Regions from separate parts of the Paenibacillus sp. alder61 genome, predicted to be linked through region 2. Evidence: riboswitches for the same ligand, from Rfam matches in the RefSeq annotation. Region 2 holds a riboswitch; each other region holds the start of a gene.

Region 1 (6,505 bases), on a different contig from region 2:
CCAATCCCAGCTTTCGCGCCACCCATGCGGTCGTGCTGGCTTGAACGACGATGGTCAGGACGATCGCCATGAACGTTATCGCCGATATAATTCCGGCATGCGGCAACCCCATGCCGACGATCATCCCGGACAGCGCGGCCGGAATGACGCCGGTCTCGCGGACCCAGCACATAAACAGCAGCTCCCGCCAACTCCATCGTACGCCCCGATCCGGCAGGGCACAGAGCAGCACCGTTAGCGGCCGGGCCACAAACATGAGCACCAGAACGGCCCCGAGGCTTGGCCAGAAATAATGGCCGAGCGTTCCGAAATCAACCTGACTCCCCAGCAGTACGAAAATTAGCATACGCATCATGACGGTCGTATTTTCGGCAAATGACCCGACCTCCAGCTGTTTATCGCTCATGGATAAGCGGAACAGTTCGGAGTTCCCCCAGATCAACCCGGCGACAAATGTAGCCATAAATCCGCTGACATGCAAAAGGTCGGCTACAAGGTAGCTGGACAAGGCGCAGACGATCATTACGATCGTCGTGTACTCCCTGACAAGGCCATATTTCACATGTGCCGTAAAAAAAGTCAGCACACCGGAGACCACCAGTCCGACGGCGATCCCGCCGAGTGAGGTCGTTAGAAACGCCCCGGCCATCCCGGCAAAATCCAGAGTGCCGGTTCCTGCGGCCGCGGCCAGCAAAGCAAACGTGACGATCGAGCCCGTCGCATCATTAAAGGCTGACTCGCTCTCCACCGTTTCCCGCACGCGCTCCTTGATCTTGACCTGCTTGAACACGGGGATGATCGAAGCCGGATCCGTGGAGGCGATGACCGCCGCCGCCAAGAAGGCGAGGGTCCAATCGACGCCGAACAGAACGTGAACGCCCAGGCCGACGACAAGGACGGAAATCAGCACACCCAGTACGCTCAGCATAGTCAGAGTGATCCAAACCTTTCGCAGTCCGCCCAGATTCAGATTTCTCCCGCCATCGAACAAGATCAGCACGGAACCGACCGTCAAAATAAGCTGATTGATCAGCGAGCCGCTGGATTCGTGAATCAAACCGAAACCGGGCCCCATGAGCATACCGGCCGCGATAAACACGGCGACGTCGGGCAGCTTGAGCAGGGAGGCCAGCTTCCCCGCCGCCATCCCTATACTGATTACAACTATGACTAAGATAAGAAAATGCCGGATCGCTTCCGTCGCCGCCGATTCCATGCCAATTCACACTCCAGATTATGCGTAATCTCTGTACCTTATAAAAAAGGAATTAGTCGTTAATGACAGCTTCGAATTCCTCGATGTTCTTGTTGGCACCGATAATGACCATAATATCGCCGGCGGCCAAATAATCCATCGCCGTCGGGGCGATGATGATGCCGCTTTCCCGGTGGATCGCCACGATGCTGCAGCCGAACTTAGCACGCGGATTCAACTCGCCCACATTTTTTCCATTCAGACACTCGGGCACTTTCAATTCCACGATGCTGAACTCCTTGGACAGCTCGAGATAATCGAGCAGGTTGGGGGTCACAAGTTGATGGGCTACGCGAATCCCCATATCGCGCTCCGGAAAAATCACCCGGTCCACCCCCAGTTTTTCCAAGGCCCGGCCGTGCAATACCGAAATTGCTTTGGCTACGACCGTTTTGATGCCAAGATCCTTCAGAAGAATCGCGCTCAATATACTCATCTGAATGTCGTTGCCAATGGCGACGATCCCGCAGTCAAAGTTGCGTACGCCGAGGGATTTCAACACTTCCTCATCGGTGGCGTCGGCAACCACGGCATGCGTCAACAGATGGCTCCATTCTTCGACGACGTCTTCATTCCGGTCTATGCCCAATACCTCGTACCCGAGTTCCATCAGCTCCAGCGCCAGACTGGAGCCGAAGCGTCCCAATCCGATCACGACAAACTGCTGTGTCTTCATCTTTTCTTTCCCCTTATCCGATAATCATTTTGCCTTCAGGGTGTCTGTATAGTTCTTTACCCTTCTTCGGCCCCAGTGCATAAGCCAAGGTCAGCGGTCCGAGCCGACCGGCGAACATCGTAAAACTGATGAGAATCTTACCCAGGACGGTAAGTTTTCCGGTCAGGCCCATCGTCAGACCTACCGTGCTGAATGCCGAAGTCGTCTCAAACAGGATGCTCAGAAAGCTCGCGTCCTCCGTGGTAGACAACACCATGGCCACCGCGATGACCAGAAACAGCGCCAGCATCGTGATCGTCACGGCCTTAAAAATACGCTCTTGGGCCAGCCGATACCGGAACAGCACGAGATCCGAACGACCGCGGATCATGGAGATCACCGCGCCCACAAGAATCGTGAACGTCGTCGTCTTGATGCCGCCCCCCGTCGAACTCGGAGACGCGCCGATAAACATGAGAATAATGATAAAAAACTGGGTGGCCTGCCGCAGCGCGCCGATATCCAGCGTATTGGCCCCCGCCGTTCTCGGCGTCACCGACTGGAAGAAGGAGGCCCAGAACTTCCCTCCCCACCCCAACGGCTCGAGCGTTCTCGGGTTGGTAAATTCGAACACGAATATCACCACAGCCCCGATCACGATCAAAGCGCCGGTCATCGAGAGCACGACTTTGGTATGCAGTGAGAATTTGCGGCGGCTTCGAAACTCGATCAAGTCCGACAGCACAATAAAGCCGATCCCTCCCGATACGATCAGAAACATCGCCACGAAGTTGACGATCGGGTCGTTAACGTACTGGGTGAGGCTCCGGTATTCCCCGAACAGATCGAACCCGGCGTTGTTGAACATGGAGACGCCATGGAAAATTCCGTAATAAATCGCCCGTCCGAGCGGCATATCGAAAGCCCAGCGAATCGCGAAAACGAGGGCGGCGCCGGACTCGATAATCAGCGAGTACAACAGAACTTTGCGAATTAGCCGGACGATGCCTTCCATCGTGTTCTGGTTCATCGCCTCCTGAAGCAGCAGCCGGTCCTTCAGCGAGATTTTACGTTTGAACACTAAGGAGAATAATGTGGCCATCGTCATGAACCCCAGCCCCCCCACCTGAATCAGCAGCATGATGACCACCTGTCCGAACGTGGAGAAATAAGCGCCCGTGTCCACGACCACTAGCCCGGTCACACAGGTTGCCGAAGTCGCCGTAAAAAATGCATCAATCCAGGGGAGCGTTTGCCCGGTCACACTGGAAATCGGCAGCATCAGCAGAAAAGACCCGAACAGGATGATGGCCGCGAAGCCCAGCACCAGAATCTGCGGCGGTGAAAACTTAAACCAGTTGGAACGCAAAGGCGGTTCACCTCGTTTGTGTATTGGCCAAAAATGAAAAAAAGAAAAAAGCACTGGAAATCCAATGCCTTTTGATTGGTCCCTGCAGCAAAGGCCTACGAGGTTAGCTGACGGATTCGGGCTTGCTAGGTCTGCCCTATTCGCCTTTCGCACCAAGCGGTCCGCTTGCTGCCGGCGAAATTCACCCCTAAAGATCGGTTCCCCCGTTTTCAATTGAAATTCGGCCAACATATTAGTTTCATTATTTTTCATTTCATTTTCGTCAAATGGATTATAAGCCTTATTCGAGCGTACTACAAAGTGATAATTGGATGAAATAATGCGATAAACCCTCAAAAGGGAGGAAACAGGCTTCCGGGTGTCGTCTTATCTAAGCCTTGCTTTTCTTTGCCGTCGTTATTGCGGTTTCTCATGTTTTCCCCCGCTTCTGTGGCGAAGAACCGCCCCCTGTGTTATCTTTTACAGTGACAATCGATTTGTTCTGTCATACGGATTCAAAAAAATCAAAAAGGAGTTTTGACATGTATTCCGACCCAAAACCGCAGCGCCGGATGAAGACCGGAACCTTGTGGGGACTTGCCGCTCTGGGATTAGTCTTGTTTGTCCTGCTCCAAATCCTCCCCTCAACGGCTTCCGAAACCCTGCAGTTGGAACAATCGGCACAAGTGCTCACCAAGGAGCAGGCCAAGGCGGCGGCCTTTAAGTTTGCGGAGGACGAACTGGGGCTTTCTCCCGGACCAGACGCTGTCGTCACTTATCAAACCCAATCCGACGTATACGGATATTTGGCCAAAGAAAAATTAACGGACGATTATCTCCAAAAATATGAAAAGCAATTTCCTTATGATGTGTTCCGCGTTTACTTCAGCCTGTCAGAAGAAGGATGGGACGGGGTCACCATCGACGTACATATGACGACGGGGAAGGCGGTCGGCTTCAAAAAAATCCCGGCGACCGATTTGCTTGTCCCGCCGGATGAATTGCTGAGCAGCCAAGGGCTCGCGCTCAACCTGGACGAGAAAATCAAGCTGGCCGAGCCCTATCTTAAAGCTCTCGGCTATGGAGAGCAAGGTTCCCCTGCCGTCAAGGAAACCGCCTCCGGCCTCCGGTTAACGTTTCAAGAATACAACATCGGCGATGCCGGAGCCCGGTTGGATATCCGTTACAAAGACGGGCAGGTTGCCGAGATCGTCGGCTCTTTTGAGGTGCCGCAAAGCTATACGGATTACGTGAAGCGGCAGAAAACGATCGCCAATTGGCTGACCTATGCGGGGTATGCCTTGTTCACGTTCGTGCTCGGGATTCTGGCCATTGTATACAGCGCCCTTACGCGGGCCTTTACTTCCTTTAAACGCGGGATCGCGCTCGCTGCCGTCTATTTTCTGATTTCGATGGGCTCGGCTTTGAATATGCTGCCGTATCTGGAATCGGAAGGGGTTAACGGCACGCTCCTGATGTTCGGATTCGTTGTTCAGGGACTCGTCACGCTGATCCTGGCCTCGTCGATCTACTTCTCGCTCGTCGGCGGCGACGGACTCTGGCGCAAGCAGGGGATCAATCTGTGGGCAAGAGCCAAAGAGCGCGGATACGGGCGGCATGTGCTGTCATCCATGGCGGACGGCTACGCCTGGGCCTTGATCCTGCTCGGTGTGCAATCGGTCATCTTCTTCATCCTGGAACGCACGATTCATACGTGGTCCACCACCGATGCTACCCAGTCGCCTTATAATATGCTTTATCCGGCCCTGCTCCCGCTGCTGGCTTGGGTGGCCGGCATCGGCGAGGAAGCGGTTTACCGGTTGTTCGGCATCCCGATGCTGAAGAAAATGTTCCGCAGCACGCTTGCCGCCAGCATCATCACCACGTTGATCTGGGCCTTCGGCCATACGCTGTATCCGATCTATCCGGTGATTTCCCGGCCGATCGAGCTGTTGTTCATCGGCTTGCTGTTCAGCTATATTTTCCTGAGATACGGTTTTATCGCCGTCATGTTCGCCCATGTCGTCTTCGACAGCATTCTCATGTCGCTCAGCGTCATGTTTATGGGCGGAACTTTAAACATGGTGTCCGGTTTGTTCTTTATTGTTCTCCCGGCCCTCGTGGCTTATGTGGTTTATCTGTTCAACCCTCCGGGCAAAGAGCGGCCTTCCGCTCCTGCAACCATAAAAGAGGAGCCGCTATAGCGACTCCTCATCCCGAAGGGCTTGAATGATTTGATGGGCGAGCTTGTCGCCGATGGAAAGAGGCCGGAAGTCTTCGACGGAGGCCTCTTTTATTTTTTTGAGCGAACCGAAGTGCTTAAGCAGCGCTTTCCGCCGCTTCTCCCCGATGCCGGGAATGGCGTCCAGCTTCGAGACGACCATCGATTTGCCGCGCTGCTCCCGATGGAACGAGATCGCGAAGCGATGGACCTCGTCCTGAATCCGCTGCAGCAGATAGAACTCCTGGCTGTCGCGCGGCAGATGGACCGGCTCGGGCGGCTCGCCCACCATGAGCTGGGCCGTCCGGTGCTTGGCGTCCTTAACCAGACCGCCCACCGGAATAAACAGGCCGAGCTCGTTCTCCAGCACGTCGATCGCCGCGGAAATCTGCCCTCTGCCGCCGTCCACGATAATGAGGTCGGGCTGGGGCAGATTTTCCTTCAGGACGCGCTCGTACCGGCGGCGAATAACCTCGCGCATCGTTTCATAATCGTCCGGACCCTGAACGGTCCGGATTTTGTATTTCCGGTATTCCTTTTTGGCCGGTTTCCCGTCGATAAAAACCACCATGGCGGATACCGGGTTCGTCCCCTGGATATTCGAGTTATCGAACGCCTCGATCCGCGACAGCCGCTCTAGACCGACCGCCTGGCCGAGGTTCATGGCCGCTCCCATGGTGCGCTCCTCGTCCCGCTCGATCAGGCGGAACTTCTCTTCCAGCGCCACGCGCGCGTTCTCTTCCGCCATCGTCACCATCTGACGCTTGAGCCCGCGCTGCGGAACGAGCGTCTTCACGCCGAGCCATTCCTGCAGGGCGGTGGCCCCGCTGGCCGCATCCAACAGCGTTTCCGCGCCGCCTTCGCCATCGTCCGGGGCGCTTCTCCGCGTCCCGGTTTCCTCTCCGGCGTCCGCGGACTCCGCCTTGTCGGGAAGCAGAATTTCTTTGGGCAGCGCCGGGTTATCGCTGTAATACTGCGTCACGTAGGACAGAAAATCGCTGTACGCCTCCCCGTAAAAAGGAAACA
Region 2 (6,505 bases):
TCATCAGTTGGGACTGATTCAGTTTGGTATCCAACTGTGTCGTAAGGCCGTTATTTTTGATGTAGTTATCGAGCTGTTTCTTTAACGCTTCCAGGTTCTCCGTCTCTTTTCGCATCAATTCCTTCTTCTGCTTCATCAGGTTGTCGGTCTTCGAGACATCTTCCGGATCCGGGGAGGTCTTGGTATTGCTCTCCAGCGCGGTTTGATCCAGGACTCCGGCACCGCCGGTAAGCACGCTTTGAAAGGCTTCGCTCATTTCCTGGAACTTCTTGGCGTCTACGGTACTCATGCCGAACAGAACGATAAACAACGCGAGCAGAAGGGTCATCAAGTCCGAATAAGGCAGCAGCCAGCTCTCGTCCGCATGCTCCTCATGTTCCTGGTGCTTCTTATTCTTTTTGCTCACCTTCACCCGCCCCCTTTTCTAAAATTTGCGCACGTTCAGCAGGGGTTAAGAAGACGGCCAGCTTTTGTTGAATCGCAATTGTAGATACGCCGGATTGAATGGAAAGCAAGCCTTCCACCATCATCAGCCGAACCTCCATCTCTTTCTTTGAAAGACGCTTCAGTTTATTGGCGATCGGGTGCCACATCACATAACCTGTGAAAATACCGAAAACCGTTGCGATAAAAGCCCCGGAAATCGCATGGGACAATTTCGCGATATCGCTCATATCGGACAAAGCGGCGATCAAACCGACAACCGCCCCGAGTACCCCGAGAGTAGGCGCGTACATCCCCGCCTGCGAGAAGATTTGGGCTCCCGCTTTATGGCGTTCTTCGGTGGCTGCGATGTCTTCGGTCAGCACGTCCTGGACGAAATCCTGATCGTTTCCGTCGATGATCATCCGCATTCCGCCTCTTAGAAAATCATCCTCTATTTCCTCTACCTTGGCTTCCAATGCCAGAAGACCTTCGCGGCGAGTGATGGTAGCCCACTCCATAAACAGCGTGATCAATTCCGCTTTACTGATCATCTTGGGCTTGGACATGGTAAGCTTGATCAATACGGGGAACTTTTTGACCTCCGAGAGCGGAAATGCCACAAACAGCGTTGCTGCCGTTCCTACAAGGATAATGACAAAGGCCGCAGGGTTCGAGACCAAGCTTTCAATAGGTGCACCTTTCAGGTACATCCCTAAAATAAGCGCCACGAAACCGAGAATAAGTCCAATAATCGTTGAAATTTCCATTGCACACCTCGTCCTTGAGATATTTGTTTCCATTTTTCTGTCACCCGCATCCTTGCTGGAGACATTACAACCTTGGCCGAAAAACGGTTTATCTTTTTTATCGACAGAATTCCCTTTTTTTTTAAGGTGTTTTTTCCGGTATAATGAGAATACAGTCTGTATTAGACTCTAGGAAGGGAGCCATTTGGCGGTGGGAGTAAAGCACGGTAGAGATTATGAACAAATTTTGGCAGATTTGACGGAAGCCGTTGGGCGTATTCCGGATAGCTATGAATTTTTTGAAATGGAGGCCGCGGAGTGGGAAGGACTTTCCGGCGATGAGCGTTATGAGGTACAGGAGGCTTTGGCGGAAGATTTATTCTTTGCGCTGGGAACCGAGCCTGTGATTAACGTCGGCAGCGCCGTGGTCATCCACGATGCGGACAACCACCGAATCAACCTCTTGATCGGAGAGGACGAGTTGACCTCCGTAGCTTTGATCTGACAACGGGTGGCGACTTTTTGGAATATTGTCCGGGAGCATGGTAAAATAAAGACTTAAAGGAATTCACACGCTGACGCTGCCAGCCAGGCAGCGGGTTAATCCGGAAATGCTCGTCCGCGCATGAACAGCCGACCTCGGGAATACAATAAACGGATGCTCGTGCCGGACCCGGACCGGAAACGATGAATCGAATCCTTAACTGCAGGATTACATACAGGGAAGTTTAAGGAAACGGGGAGGAAGAACAATGCCGTTTACACCGCAAGAAGTAGAGGCGCATTTGGAAAAGCTGGAAGGTTGGGAATTGGAGGAGGGGCGCTGGATCGTCCGGAAATACACCTTTTCCAACTTTATGAAAGGGATCGCCTTTGTGGACGAGGTTGCCGCCATTTCGGAAGCGTTTAACCATCACCCTTTTATAACCATCGATTACAAAACGGTGACGCTCCGGCTGACCTCCTGGGAGGAAGGCGGCATCACCGCCGTGGATATCAAGGAAGCGCAGCAATATAATGAAGCCTTCGAGAAGGCCCGCTCCGCTGGCTAGAAACGGACGCAGGAAGCGAAGCCAACCCGAGGCCGCAGAGAGAAGCGCCCGCCGGAAACCTGAACTCAGGCCCGGCGGGCGTGTTGTTGTATGCGTTATTTCTTCTCGGAAAGATACATCGCGACGTTGGCGATCTCCTCTTCCTTCAATTTATCCTTGAAGGAAGGCATCATGCCCTTACCTTTGGTGATGGTCCCGAACAATTGGTCCGCAGACAGCTCGGCACCTACTTTTTGCAGGTTCGGACCGGCTCCGCCTTGCAATTGATCTCCATGACAGCTAATGCAGTTCGCCTTTATAACAGCTTCGGCTTGTTCCGCATTTAACGTGATTTCAGGCATTTGCGGTTTCTCTTCCTGAGCAACCTGTTCCCGGCCGGGCAATGTAAACATTAACACGGCTGCGAAGGCGCAAGCCACGACGAGTAATCCGCTCATGATCCACTTCTGCATTCCGATCGTCCCTCCTATGTAAGTTACCCCTTCCATTATAGCGGAACAGGCTCATTGATCATAGCGTTTGTGTCAAAAAAAGTAACGAATTACTCCTCTTTTTTGTATATTTCCCAAAATGATGTGCTATTTATCATAGACGCGTTTTATCAAAGGGCTAAGGTGAGGTTGGGGCGCCTTTGTAAACCATGCAGTAGTAAGGTTTGGAAATTCCGCCGGGAGTCATTTTCTCGTACAAATCGGTAATGACGAACCCGGCCTTTTGATAGGCCCGAATCGCCCGGGTATTCCAGGTCAGAACCTCCAGGTCGATGACATCCTGCGGTTTGCGCCGCTGTGCTTCCTCCACGATCGTCAGCACAAAGCTTTTACCCAGTCCCTGGCCGCATAAATCGGGCCGCATCCCGATGCCGAGCCGTGTAACCCCCTCCATCGGGAAATATTGGGCAAACCCGGCGAGTTCGTCATCCGGGGTCAACAAAGAGACATACTGCTGCGCTCTTAAGGCCGGGTTCCCAAACTCCACGTCGAGCGCTTTCATTTGTTCCCAGGGGAGCCAGCTGTAAATATCGTATGGGGAATCGTATTTCCAGGTACAGATAGCCGCGCCGTGGCTTTCCTCCATGGGAACGATCCGGAAAGTGGTGACGGGTTTTTCCATGTTTGCGCCTCCTTAAACAATGGGAAATGAATATCGGGTGTGTCTCTCCATCGATTTGAAATTTCTATTTAACATCACTCTAACGGGAAATGGTTTGCTTGTAAAGATAGGAGGAACCTAGGTGTTTCGTCCTCCGTCAGCGGGGTAATGAGGAGTATGGGAAGATTTGGAGAGTGGGTATGGGAGAGAAAGCGGCAAACGAAAAAAAATAAATTTTGGCGGAAAGGCCATTTTCAGAAACCTTTTTGAACGGACTTTCGTTATATGGTATATAGCGAAAAAAAAACGCAGCGGTTCCGGCAAGAACCACTGCGGTGTCAGCAATGTTGAAATGAGCGCCTCAAATTAAGCAACGGGATCAAGATTCAGCATACGTGGAGTAACCGGTTTTGCTGAGAATTCTTTTGGCCCCGACATATTTGGACTTATAGTAACTGCTGTTTAATTGATCGGTACGGATTCCTTTGGATGAAGAAGCGTGCGCGAATTTTCCGTCACCGATGTAAATGCCGACGTGGGATACTTTATTCTTGCCCAAAGTATTGAAGAATACGAGATCCCCCGGCTTCAACTGGCTTTTGGCGACAGGAGTGCCTTGCTTGTATTGGGCCGAAGAGACGCGGGCCAGCTTGACGCCCATTTGCTTGAACACGTATCTGGTAAATCCGGAACAGTCGAATCCGTTCGTGGTAACCCCCCCGTATTTATAAGGCGTCCCGTATACGGACTTCACAACGCTGTTCAATTTCGTATCTGCGGCGGATACACTCCCCGTCCCTAAGGTGAACAAAATCGCCAAACTCGTCGCTGCTGCTGCAAATGTCTTTCTCATGCTGTAAAAGTTCTCCTTCCAAGGCCTGCGAGGTTAGCTTGAGGATTCGGTTGAAGGTTCCCTATGATCCCTATGTATCGGTAATCAATTCACCCAAAATGGTTCCCCCGTTTCCCGGGTGCCGGGAATTCGGCTGATCTAGTTGATGCACCCAAAGTTGTGACGTGGCGAACATTGTTTACAAAGTTGTTACTATTTACTTTGGTTATTGTACCAAGCCTGTCTTGCTTTGGCAAGTCATTCTAAGGCTGCCGGTTATTTTAAGCCGATCGTCCCGTTTATGACAAGGAGAGGCGGGTAATTTCTCCTAAGCGGGCTATGCAAAACAACCATGAAAAAACCCGCAGTCCTCGATTCGGGTGAATCGCTGCGGGCTTGTCGTAATTATTCTACATCGTCGTGATCTGTGGGTTCGCTGGTAACTTCCTCGTACTTGTCGGTACTCAGAATCCGTTTCGCCCCGACATAACGTTGTACATAATACTTCTCGCTTAATTTGCTGATAATTACGCCTTTGGAAGAAGAAGCATGGGCAAACTTGCCATCGCCGACATAAACGCCGACATGAGAAACGCCTTTACCGGATGTGTTGAAGAATACGAGATCGCCGGCAATCAGGTTTTCCTTCTCTACGGCCGTACCCATCTTGTATTGGGCGCCGGATTGATGCGGCAGTTTAATGCCGATCTTCGAAAAGACGTACATGGTAAATCCGGAACAATCGAAGCCGGCCGTTGTAGTGCCGCCGGAAGCATATTCCGTTCCCAAGGCTTTGTCGATGACGCCGTCCAATGTGGAATCGGCGAAAGCGCTGCCAGTGCCAACGGAGAAAAGAATGGCAAGACTTACTGCTGCTGCGGTCAACTGTTTCTTCAAGAAAATGCTCCTTCCAATGCCTACGAGGTTAGCTTAAGGATTCGGTTGAAGGCCCCCTATGATCCCTCTCTTGCGAGATCAATTCACCCAAAGTGGTTCCCCCGTTCCCCGTCAAGGGAATTCGGCTGTAGTATACATCCGATTTACTTACATATTCGACACCCGACACAGTTCTCCTGCCAAGGTGACAAAAATAATTACAAAATCGTTACTGAATTGTGCTGTTGCTATTGTAACAAAGGCAAGTATATTTTGGCAATGGCTATTTAGCAAGATTTAGAGGCGAAAACACAGGGAAAAGCCCCCGCATTAACGCGGAGGCCTTGTGGCGCAAGGGCTGCACAAAAGTGAAAAAAATTTAACCTTTATGTAACTTGGTTTGCCAGAGCTCATATTGAGAGGATACCGACCAAATTTGCAATAGACTGCGAATAAAAGGATAGGTTTGCTGCAAAATCATAGCGGTCAACCCGGTCCAGATCCAAGAGAAGGCCCCGCAGATGAGAAATAGGGCGGCTCCGGCCGTGCCGAGAATCAGGGATATGGCGATGCCGGGCAGCAGGTGTCGAAGGCTGATTAGTAGAGAGTTCCATATCCCCTCCTTGAACAGGAAGCCGAGTTGGGAGAACAGCAGGACTTGGCGAATGACCCAGCCGTAGACGGCCCATCCCGTCAGCAGCCCGACCATCGCAAGCAGAGGCCCCATTCGCCCGCTTTCGGGGACAAGCCAAGGCAAGAGGGTCGCCAATTGGGGGACCACCCATAGCCCGGGCAGGGCGAGCAGAATCAACTCTAACAGGAAAAAGAGGGTGACTGGCTTCCAGAATTCCTTCATCCCGCGGAAGAGGGGAAGCCCGGACCTTTGCTCCTCCGGAGGTCTCAGCCCGTAAAGAATACCGGCCTGGAACAGCGGCGTCATCAGCAGACGTAAGACAATCAGGCCTAGCAGCATCCACAAATGCTGGTGGATGGCCGGGTTCCGTCCAAGCTCGATTTGCCCCTCGATCATGTAGAGAACCCGGCTCATTTCATTCGGCGGGGGATCGGGATACCGCGACAGCAGAGCGATAACGGCCGAGTGAATCAGCCGATAGAAGAACAATCCCCAAAGCAGTTGGTACAGAAACAGGATGATTACAGAGGGAAATTGGCTTCGAACAAGCCCCCATCCATTCCGTACGTAGGTCATTATTTTCCCTCCTAAAAGTTTTGTGAGCGTTACATCTGGAGATAGCATCGTACAAAACATACTTCGTAAGCATAGGCTTAGTTTTGTGAGCGTAACATCACGGATAGCATCGTACAAAACATACTTCGTAAGCATAGGCTTAGTTTTGTGAGCGTAACATCACGGATAGCTGCGTACAGAACTTACTTCGTAAGCATAGGCCTAGTTTCGTGAGCGTAACATCACGGATAGCTGCGTACAAAAAGCATAGGCTCGGTTTTGCGGCTTACCA
Region 3 (6,505 bases), on a different contig from region 2:
TGGAGTTCTTGTAACTGGACAAGTTATACAAGTCCGCCGTCGGGCGGTTCTTCAATACCCCATCATGTCCGGTCACCACCAAAATATCGGGCTGGATGTTCGGCAGCAGGCGGTACAGCGCCCCGGCCATCGCCGATTCCGTGACGTAATAGCCGTGGGCCGGTACACGGAGCTTTTCGTACAGGCTCAGGCTCTTTTTCAGGTACCTCTCATCCCCGTCCAAATGCAGGACCTTTCCGGGTACCTCAAAAAAAGACGGCTCCCCCTGCGGAATAAAATCGCGGCCCAAAGACGATCGATTGCGCTCGGTCAGGTCCAGCCGATCCTTTTGCAGCCGCTGCAGAGATTCGGTTGCCTTGATCCGGGCACGCTTCGTTTTTTCTCCCGGCATATCCGCGTTCACGACCACCAAATCCGATATCGGCGCGTCGGCTAGCAGACGAAACTCTGTTCCCTTGATAATGGCCTGCTCCCTCACAAAACGCTCGACGCGGAACGTAATATCTCCACCGTACGATTTGCGGACGACCAAGTCTCCCAAATTCGTCAACTTCATCACCTCTACCCCATCGTATGGGCGAAAAGAGGGATTGGTTACAGCTTTGAACCGCCGATTCCCGCCGCATGCAGGGTATTGCTCAGCTTCGCGAACTCCTCCAGGCTGAGCGTTTCGGCCCGGCGCGACGGCTCGATGCCCGCCTCCGCCAGCAAAGACTCCAGGCGCTCTCGTCCCTCGCCCGGGAAGAAGCGGCTCTTGAGGTTGTTGGAGATCGTCTTGCGGCGCTGCGCAAATGCGGCCTGAACCACCTCAAAGAAGAAAGCCTCTTCCGCCACGGCCACCGGCGGCGCGCTGCGGACCTTCAGCCGGATCACCGCCGATTCCACATTCGGCTGCGGAATAAATACGCTGTGCGGCACGATGCATACCAGCTCCGGCTCGCTGTAATACTGCACGGCGATGCTGAGGCTGCCGTATTCCTTGCCGCCGGGTCCGGCCGCCATCCGCTCGGCCACTTCCTTTTGAATCATCACCACGATGTTCTCCAGGGGAAGGCCGGCTTCCAGCAGCTTCATCAAAATCGGCGTTGTCACGTAGTACGGCAGGTTGGCCACCACGCTGACTTTCTCGCATGCCTTGAATTCACTCGCAAATAACGCATGAAGATCAAGCTTAAGCACATCGCCATGGATCACATGAACCTGTGGGTAGGGCTCCAGGACTTCTTCCAGAATCGGCAAAAGCCGCTGATCGATCTCGACGGCGGCAACCCGCCCCGCCTGCTGCGCCAGCTTCTCCGTCAAAGCGCCGATCCCCGGTCCGATCTCCAGCGCCCCTTTGGACTTGTCCAATTCGGCGGCGCCGACGATTTTGCCGAGGATATTCTGATCGATCAAAAAGTTTTGACCCAAGCTTTTTTTGAATGAAAAACCATGCCGCTGAATAATTTCCTTCGTTCGGCGCGGTGTTGCCACTTCTTCTCTCATCGTCATTCGTTCTTCGCCTCTTTCGTCTCCAATTGGGCCAGCGCACCCGCAAACTCTTCGCGGCTGATCCGGAAGATGGCGAGCCGTTTATAAAACTGCTTCCCGTTGCAATACCCTATTCCCAGCCGTTCACCCATAAAACGCCGGCGCTCGGCCGCCCGCGGATGAACGATCAACCCGGCCTCCAGCAGGTCCTCCCAGTCGATCCGAGCGGGAGCCGCCTCTTCTTCCGGGGGGGCTTCGGTGCGGACTCGCTCCAACGCCTCACGGATGGCTTCCGGCGAGGCGTTCTCCACACCGATGTCGCCGGCCTTCGTCGCGTCCGCCTCCCGAAGGAAAGCATGCTTGCAGCCGGGTACCCGCTTCGCCACGATTTTGCGGATCCGCTCCCCCGCATGATCCGGGTCGGTGAAAATAATGACTCCCCGGCGTTCCATAGCCAGCTCAATTTTACGTAGGGTCGCCTCATTAATGGCCGACCCTCCCGTCTCAATGGTGTCGGCCTCCACCGCCCGTTTGACGGCGACCGTATCGTCCCGGCCCTCGACCACAATGACCTCCTTGATCATCCCCGCACTTACCTCTCTCGTTTTGGTTTAAAGACCGCTTATAGTTTCCATCATCACAATAACAAAAAGAAGAGGATTTCTCCTCTTCTTATCCGCGTCTTATTCATCATCCTAATATTATCCCATTCCCCAAGCAAAGTAAACGCTCCGGTTAGTTCAATTCCGGTTTGGTCGGTCCGATGACGTAAACGGTCCGGCCTTTTTTGCGTCCAAAATTCTTCGCCGATTTCAAGGAATCGTAATAGACATCCATTTTGTGGCCTTTGATGGCTCCGCCGGTATCTTCAGCCTTGCGGAAGCCGACCCCTTCGATATAAACCCACCATCCCAAAGGAACGACATCCTTGTCGACCGCGATCGTTCTTCCCTCCGCTACCCGGGTACCGGAAGCCGTGCGCGTGCCGATGCCGTCCTCCTCGGCGGAATAGGCCGTAAGAGTCACGTTTTTGAGCACTTTTTTATATTTAAAAGAGACGCCGCCTTTCGTCGTAAGGCCGCTGATATTAACCGCGTTGGCGCTGCGGGAAATGCTGGCGGATGCGACTGCTGTCGGTTTCTTCGTGCCAACGGCAACGACTTTCGGTGAAGCGGCCTTTTTGACCTCTTTGCCGAGCCAGTGTTTGGACACGAACTTTCCGTCTTCATACACTTTTTCGATGTTATGGACTACAACGCCTTCGCTCCCGGGGAACATCACCTTCGTCGTTCCTTTAAGCAGGTTCTTGTCGGAGGTTTTCACCACGGTGAAAGGAACGTTTTGCGTAGTCTGTATTTTATGTCTGGTAACGCGGACGACCTTGATGTTCAAGTTCGCCGAGACTTTGCTGTCCAAGGCCGGTGTAATTTTATCTTCCTGCCCCAAAGTGACGCCAAGTTCCTCGATTGCTTTCCGGACACTATCCTGTGTCGTGAAATGGGTCTTTGTCGTTCCATCCACGCTTACCTTGACCGGCACGGCGCGATGGATGACAATCCGGTCCCCGTCTTGAATCGAACTGGCCAGAGAGTGAGACACGTTATCCTCCGGCTTCAAAACGATGGACTGTTCTTCCAGCACTTGATTGACCAGCGATTTCCGGGTTTCGATCTGCTGACTCTGCCCGTCAACAACCAAGTATACTTTTTTGTTGCTTTGGCTGTAAAACCAAATCAGGATGATGAGAACTACCGCGATGGACAAAATTCCGACGACCGAAATCTGACGTAGATGTTCTTGTTTCCACCGCATTGCGTAAGACATGCTGGATGAGCGCGATTCATGGGATTCCTCATTGCGGAAAATGCCCATTTCTTCCGTCCTCCTTCATAGTCCCGCCGTCTAGGTCGAATCGTGTTACATATGACGTGACTACATTTCATTTTTACGAAATGCCTAATGAAAGCCGCATTCCGCATCCCGTCCCAGTCTACCCGGCATCAAGTCACCTCCTGTTTAACACAGTATGATGACCCTATTACGTTTATTCAAAACAAAAGAAGCCTTAGAAAGAGTAAGAGGCTCTCTTTCGTGGCTTCCGAATGTCTTGGTGTAATAGGATGCACGAGTTTGCCCTCTCTTAGTACGCTTACGAGGTTAGCTGTCGGGTTAGGACGCAGAGAGCCGCCCTTTCTCCGCCATTCGCTCACGGCGCAATGACCTTGAATTCACCCCAAAGACCCGATAAAGAAATCAATTACAGTCCGGTTGGAAATCCCTTCGGCACTGTAGTCGGTTCCCCCGTTCTCCATGTTCGGAGACTCAGCGAGACTGGTTCATGGAACCATATAACGGAATCGTCAACGGCAAGTTAACGACCCCAAATCGATTACTGAAAAGATTCTATCCTGTTTCGATGCATGTTGTAAAGGACGAATCAACAACGTTTATTTTAATAATTGGTTAAAAAAATGTAATATACTCACTGGAGTTGGTTAAAAAGCATTAATCTTTCCGAAATACTCTTTTTTTCACCCGTTTTTCTCCCGATTACTCGAGATACCAAATCGTTCCAGCGCATTTTGAGTTGTAATTTCAGCGATTTCCTCCACCGAGATCCCCTTTAACTCGGCAGCGGCCTCGGCGACCAAACGGACATGCCCGGTCTCGTTTCTTTTCCCACGAAATGGGTGGGGAGTCAAATATGGGGAATCCGTTTCGATCAGCAATCGGTCCAGCGGAGTCTTCGCCAATACTTCTTTGGGCTGCTTTGCATTTTTAAACGTAATCGGTCCGCCAAACGACAAATGAAATCCCAAATCCAGACACATTTTGGCAATTTCCCAGCTGCCCGAATAGGAATGCATGACCCCGCCGATTTCGTTCGCCCGCTCCTCGCGGAGAATCCGAACAACGTCTTCGTGGGCATCCCGGTTATGTATGGAAATCGGCATTCCCAGCTCTCGGGCCAGCCGGATTTGCTTGCGGAATACCTCGTGCTGGACCTCTTTCGGGGACGTATCCCAGTAGTAATCCAGACCGATTTCCCCGATAGCGACAACCTTTTCATGTTTGCATAAATTTGCAATCCAGTCGAGATCCTCTTCTTTCATCGTAATGGCGTCCTGCGGATGCCAGCCTACCGCCGCATAAATGAAGTCATAAGTCTCCGCCAACTTCATCGTCGTCGGGATCGTATCGCGGTTAAAACCGATGTTGATCATCCGCGTCACGCCTTGCGCCAAGGCGCGTTCGATCGCTTCATGACGGTCTTCGTCAAATTGAGGCGCATCCATATGCGTATGTGTATCAAATAGTTCCATGAGTTGTCCCTCCTATGTTCCCTGTTCAAAATATTCCGCGATATGTCGCGGCAGCCGGTCCATAACCGGTCTCAATTTATTCTCAGGGTAGTACAAATGATACTTGCCCCGGTGCAAACCGCTAATGGAACGCACAATATCCGACACTTCGGAAATTTCCTTCAGCTGGTCCTGCCGGTCCAACAACAGGATCTGTTTATCCCGAAATTCCCCGTTCGGACGAAACACATCATAAGGCAGATCGGTCGGAAAATCAATTTCCAGGTCATATTCCGGGTGAAGCCCGATTCTCCCGAAGGCAGCGCGAATTTCGTCAATCGTTTCCAGGTCCAGCGATTCCACTTCTACATATTTATACAATTTGCGGTTCAAAAAACGGGCGCACAAATCGCTCAACAATTCGTCCGATTCGTTCCTCCACTGCATAAAGGCGGTTTGAACCAAAGCTTCGTCAAGCAGCAGGTATTCCTGTACGGTCAAATCCCGTTTGAACAGACCAGGTAGCGGTTCCGGAAGAAACCTGAACTCGTGTCCCCCCGCATGGAGCTCCTTCGCCCGCCGAAAGATTTGCCGCAAAATAATCTCCGAACTGCGCGTCACCGGATGAAAATAAATCTGCCAATACATTTGATACCTGGACATCAAATAGTCTTCCACCGCATGCATTCCCGATTCCTTGACGACAATTCGGCCCTGGAAAGGACGCAGCATCCGCAATATCCGGTCCATATCGATCGTTCCGTAGTTGACGCCGGTAAAGTAGGCGTCCCTCAACAAATAATCCATGCGATCCGCATCGAGCGGGCTGGAAACCAGGTTTACCACGATGGGATGCTCATAATCTTTGCGGATAACCGCGGCCACCTTCTCGGGGAAATCCTCGGCATGTCTCCTAAGTACCTCGCCTACTTCGGTATCCCCGAGCAGGATTTTGCAGGTCCAGTCCTCATGATGCATTTGAAACGCCTGCTCAATGGAATGGGAGAAGGGACCATGCCCCAGGTCATGCAGCAGCGCCGCACATAAAGCGACCAACTTCTCCTCCTGCGGCCAATCCGGATAATGGGCGCGCTCAAACTGCGATATAATGCGACGTGTAATCTCGTAAACGCCCAAGGAGTGGGAGAACCGGCTATGCTCGGCTCCATGGAAGGTTAAATAGGAGGTTCCCAATTGGCGGATCCGACGCAGCCTTTGAAATTCCGCCGTGTTTATCAGCGACCAAATCATTTCGTCCTGAACATGAATATAATTATGAACAGGATCCTTAAAAACTTTTTCTTCCCGAAGCTGAAGGTGCATGGCATAAAGTCCCCTTTCTTAATTTCAAAAAATAGTTTTTGATAAATAAAGAAGGATTGTGACTGATGTCGTAGGTTTATGTCGAAATTTGTCGTAATAAGTCGGTATAGTAACTTCCAAGATGTCGAATCTATAAATTACGGGGTAAAACGCCAAGAATCCCATTGCATCATGACCTCAAAAAGCTTAAAATTAGAAATTATACTGAACTCTACCATAAATAGGTTGACTGATCTGGCAATGGTTGGTATTATAATTATCATAAAAGATAGAAGTTTGTCGAATAATGACACTTTTAAATTATAGCGAGAGGGGCAATCATCGGTTATGATGAAATCAACAGGTATCGTAAGAAAAGTAGACGAATTGGGACGGGTCGTAATTCCTATCGAATTGCGCCGCACGCTCGG

The links. A riboswitch is a leader RNA that binds a small molecule or an ion and turns the genes downstream of it on or off. The one in region 2 is predicted to bind cyclic di-AMP.
Region 1: linked by a shared signal. The riboswitch ahead of LBW89_RS17950 (TrkH family potassium uptake protein) and the one ahead of LBW89_RS24305 (C40 family peptidase) in region 2 are both predicted to bind cyclic di-AMP.
Region 3: linked by a shared signal. The riboswitch ahead of LBW89_RS26770 (3D domain-containing protein) and the one ahead of LBW89_RS24305 (C40 family peptidase) in region 2 are both predicted to bind cyclic di-AMP.

Annotation. Positions count from the first base shown of each region.
Region 1 covers NZ_JAIUDG010000017.1:8,713-15,217, forward strand. Annotated here, with positions in the region: gene LBW89_RS17940 (cation:proton antiporter) at 1-1,216, opposite strand, end outside; gene LBW89_RS17945 (potassium channel family protein) at 1,269-1,931, opposite strand; gene LBW89_RS17950 (TrkH family potassium uptake protein) at 1,945-3,279, opposite strand; cyclic di-AMP (ydaO/yuaA leader) riboswitch at 3,356-3,515, opposite strand; gene LBW89_RS17955 (CPBP family intramembrane glutamic endopeptidase) at 3,801-5,462, shown strand; gene uvrC (excinuclease ABC subunit UvrC) at 5,457-6,505, opposite strand, start outside.
Region 2 covers NZ_JAIUDG010000029.1:51,229-57,733, reverse strand. Annotated here, with positions in the region: gene motB (flagellar motor protein MotB) at 1-406, opposite strand, end outside; gene motA (flagellar motor stator protein MotA) at 390-1,193, opposite strand; gene LBW89_RS24325 (hypothetical protein) at 1,384-1,677, shown strand; gene LBW89_RS24320 (4a-hydroxytetrahydrobiopterin dehydratase) at 1,925-2,224, shown strand; gene LBW89_RS24315 (c-type cytochrome) at 2,320-2,676, opposite strand; gene LBW89_RS24310 (GNAT family N-acetyltransferase) at 2,834-3,337, opposite strand; gene LBW89_RS24305 (C40 family peptidase) at 3,696-4,169, opposite strand; cyclic di-AMP (ydaO/yuaA leader) riboswitch at 4,177-4,314, opposite strand; gene LBW89_RS24300 (C40 family peptidase) at 4,554-5,045, opposite strand; cyclic di-AMP (ydaO/yuaA leader) riboswitch at 5,048-5,182, opposite strand; gene LBW89_RS24295 (hypothetical protein) at 5,404-6,234, opposite strand; gene LBW89_RS24290 (M1 family metallopeptidase) at 6,500-6,505, opposite strand, start outside.
Region 3 covers NZ_JAIUDG010000039.1:9,760-16,264, reverse strand. Annotated here, with positions in the region: gene yabG (sporulation peptidase YabG) at 1-556, opposite strand, end outside; gene rsmA (16S rRNA (adenine(1518)-N(6)/adenine(1519)-N(6))-dimethyltransferase RsmA) at 595-1,491, opposite strand; gene rnmV (ribonuclease M5) at 1,488-2,054, opposite strand; gene LBW89_RS26770 (3D domain-containing protein) at 2,206-3,342, opposite strand; cyclic di-AMP (ydaO/yuaA leader) riboswitch at 3,601-3,808, opposite strand; gene LBW89_RS26765 (TatD family hydrolase) at 4,002-4,793, opposite strand; gene LBW89_RS26760 (HD domain-containing protein) at 4,806-6,095, opposite strand; gene LBW89_RS26755 (AbrB/MazE/SpoVT family DNA-binding domain-containing protein) at 6,423-6,505, shown strand, end outside.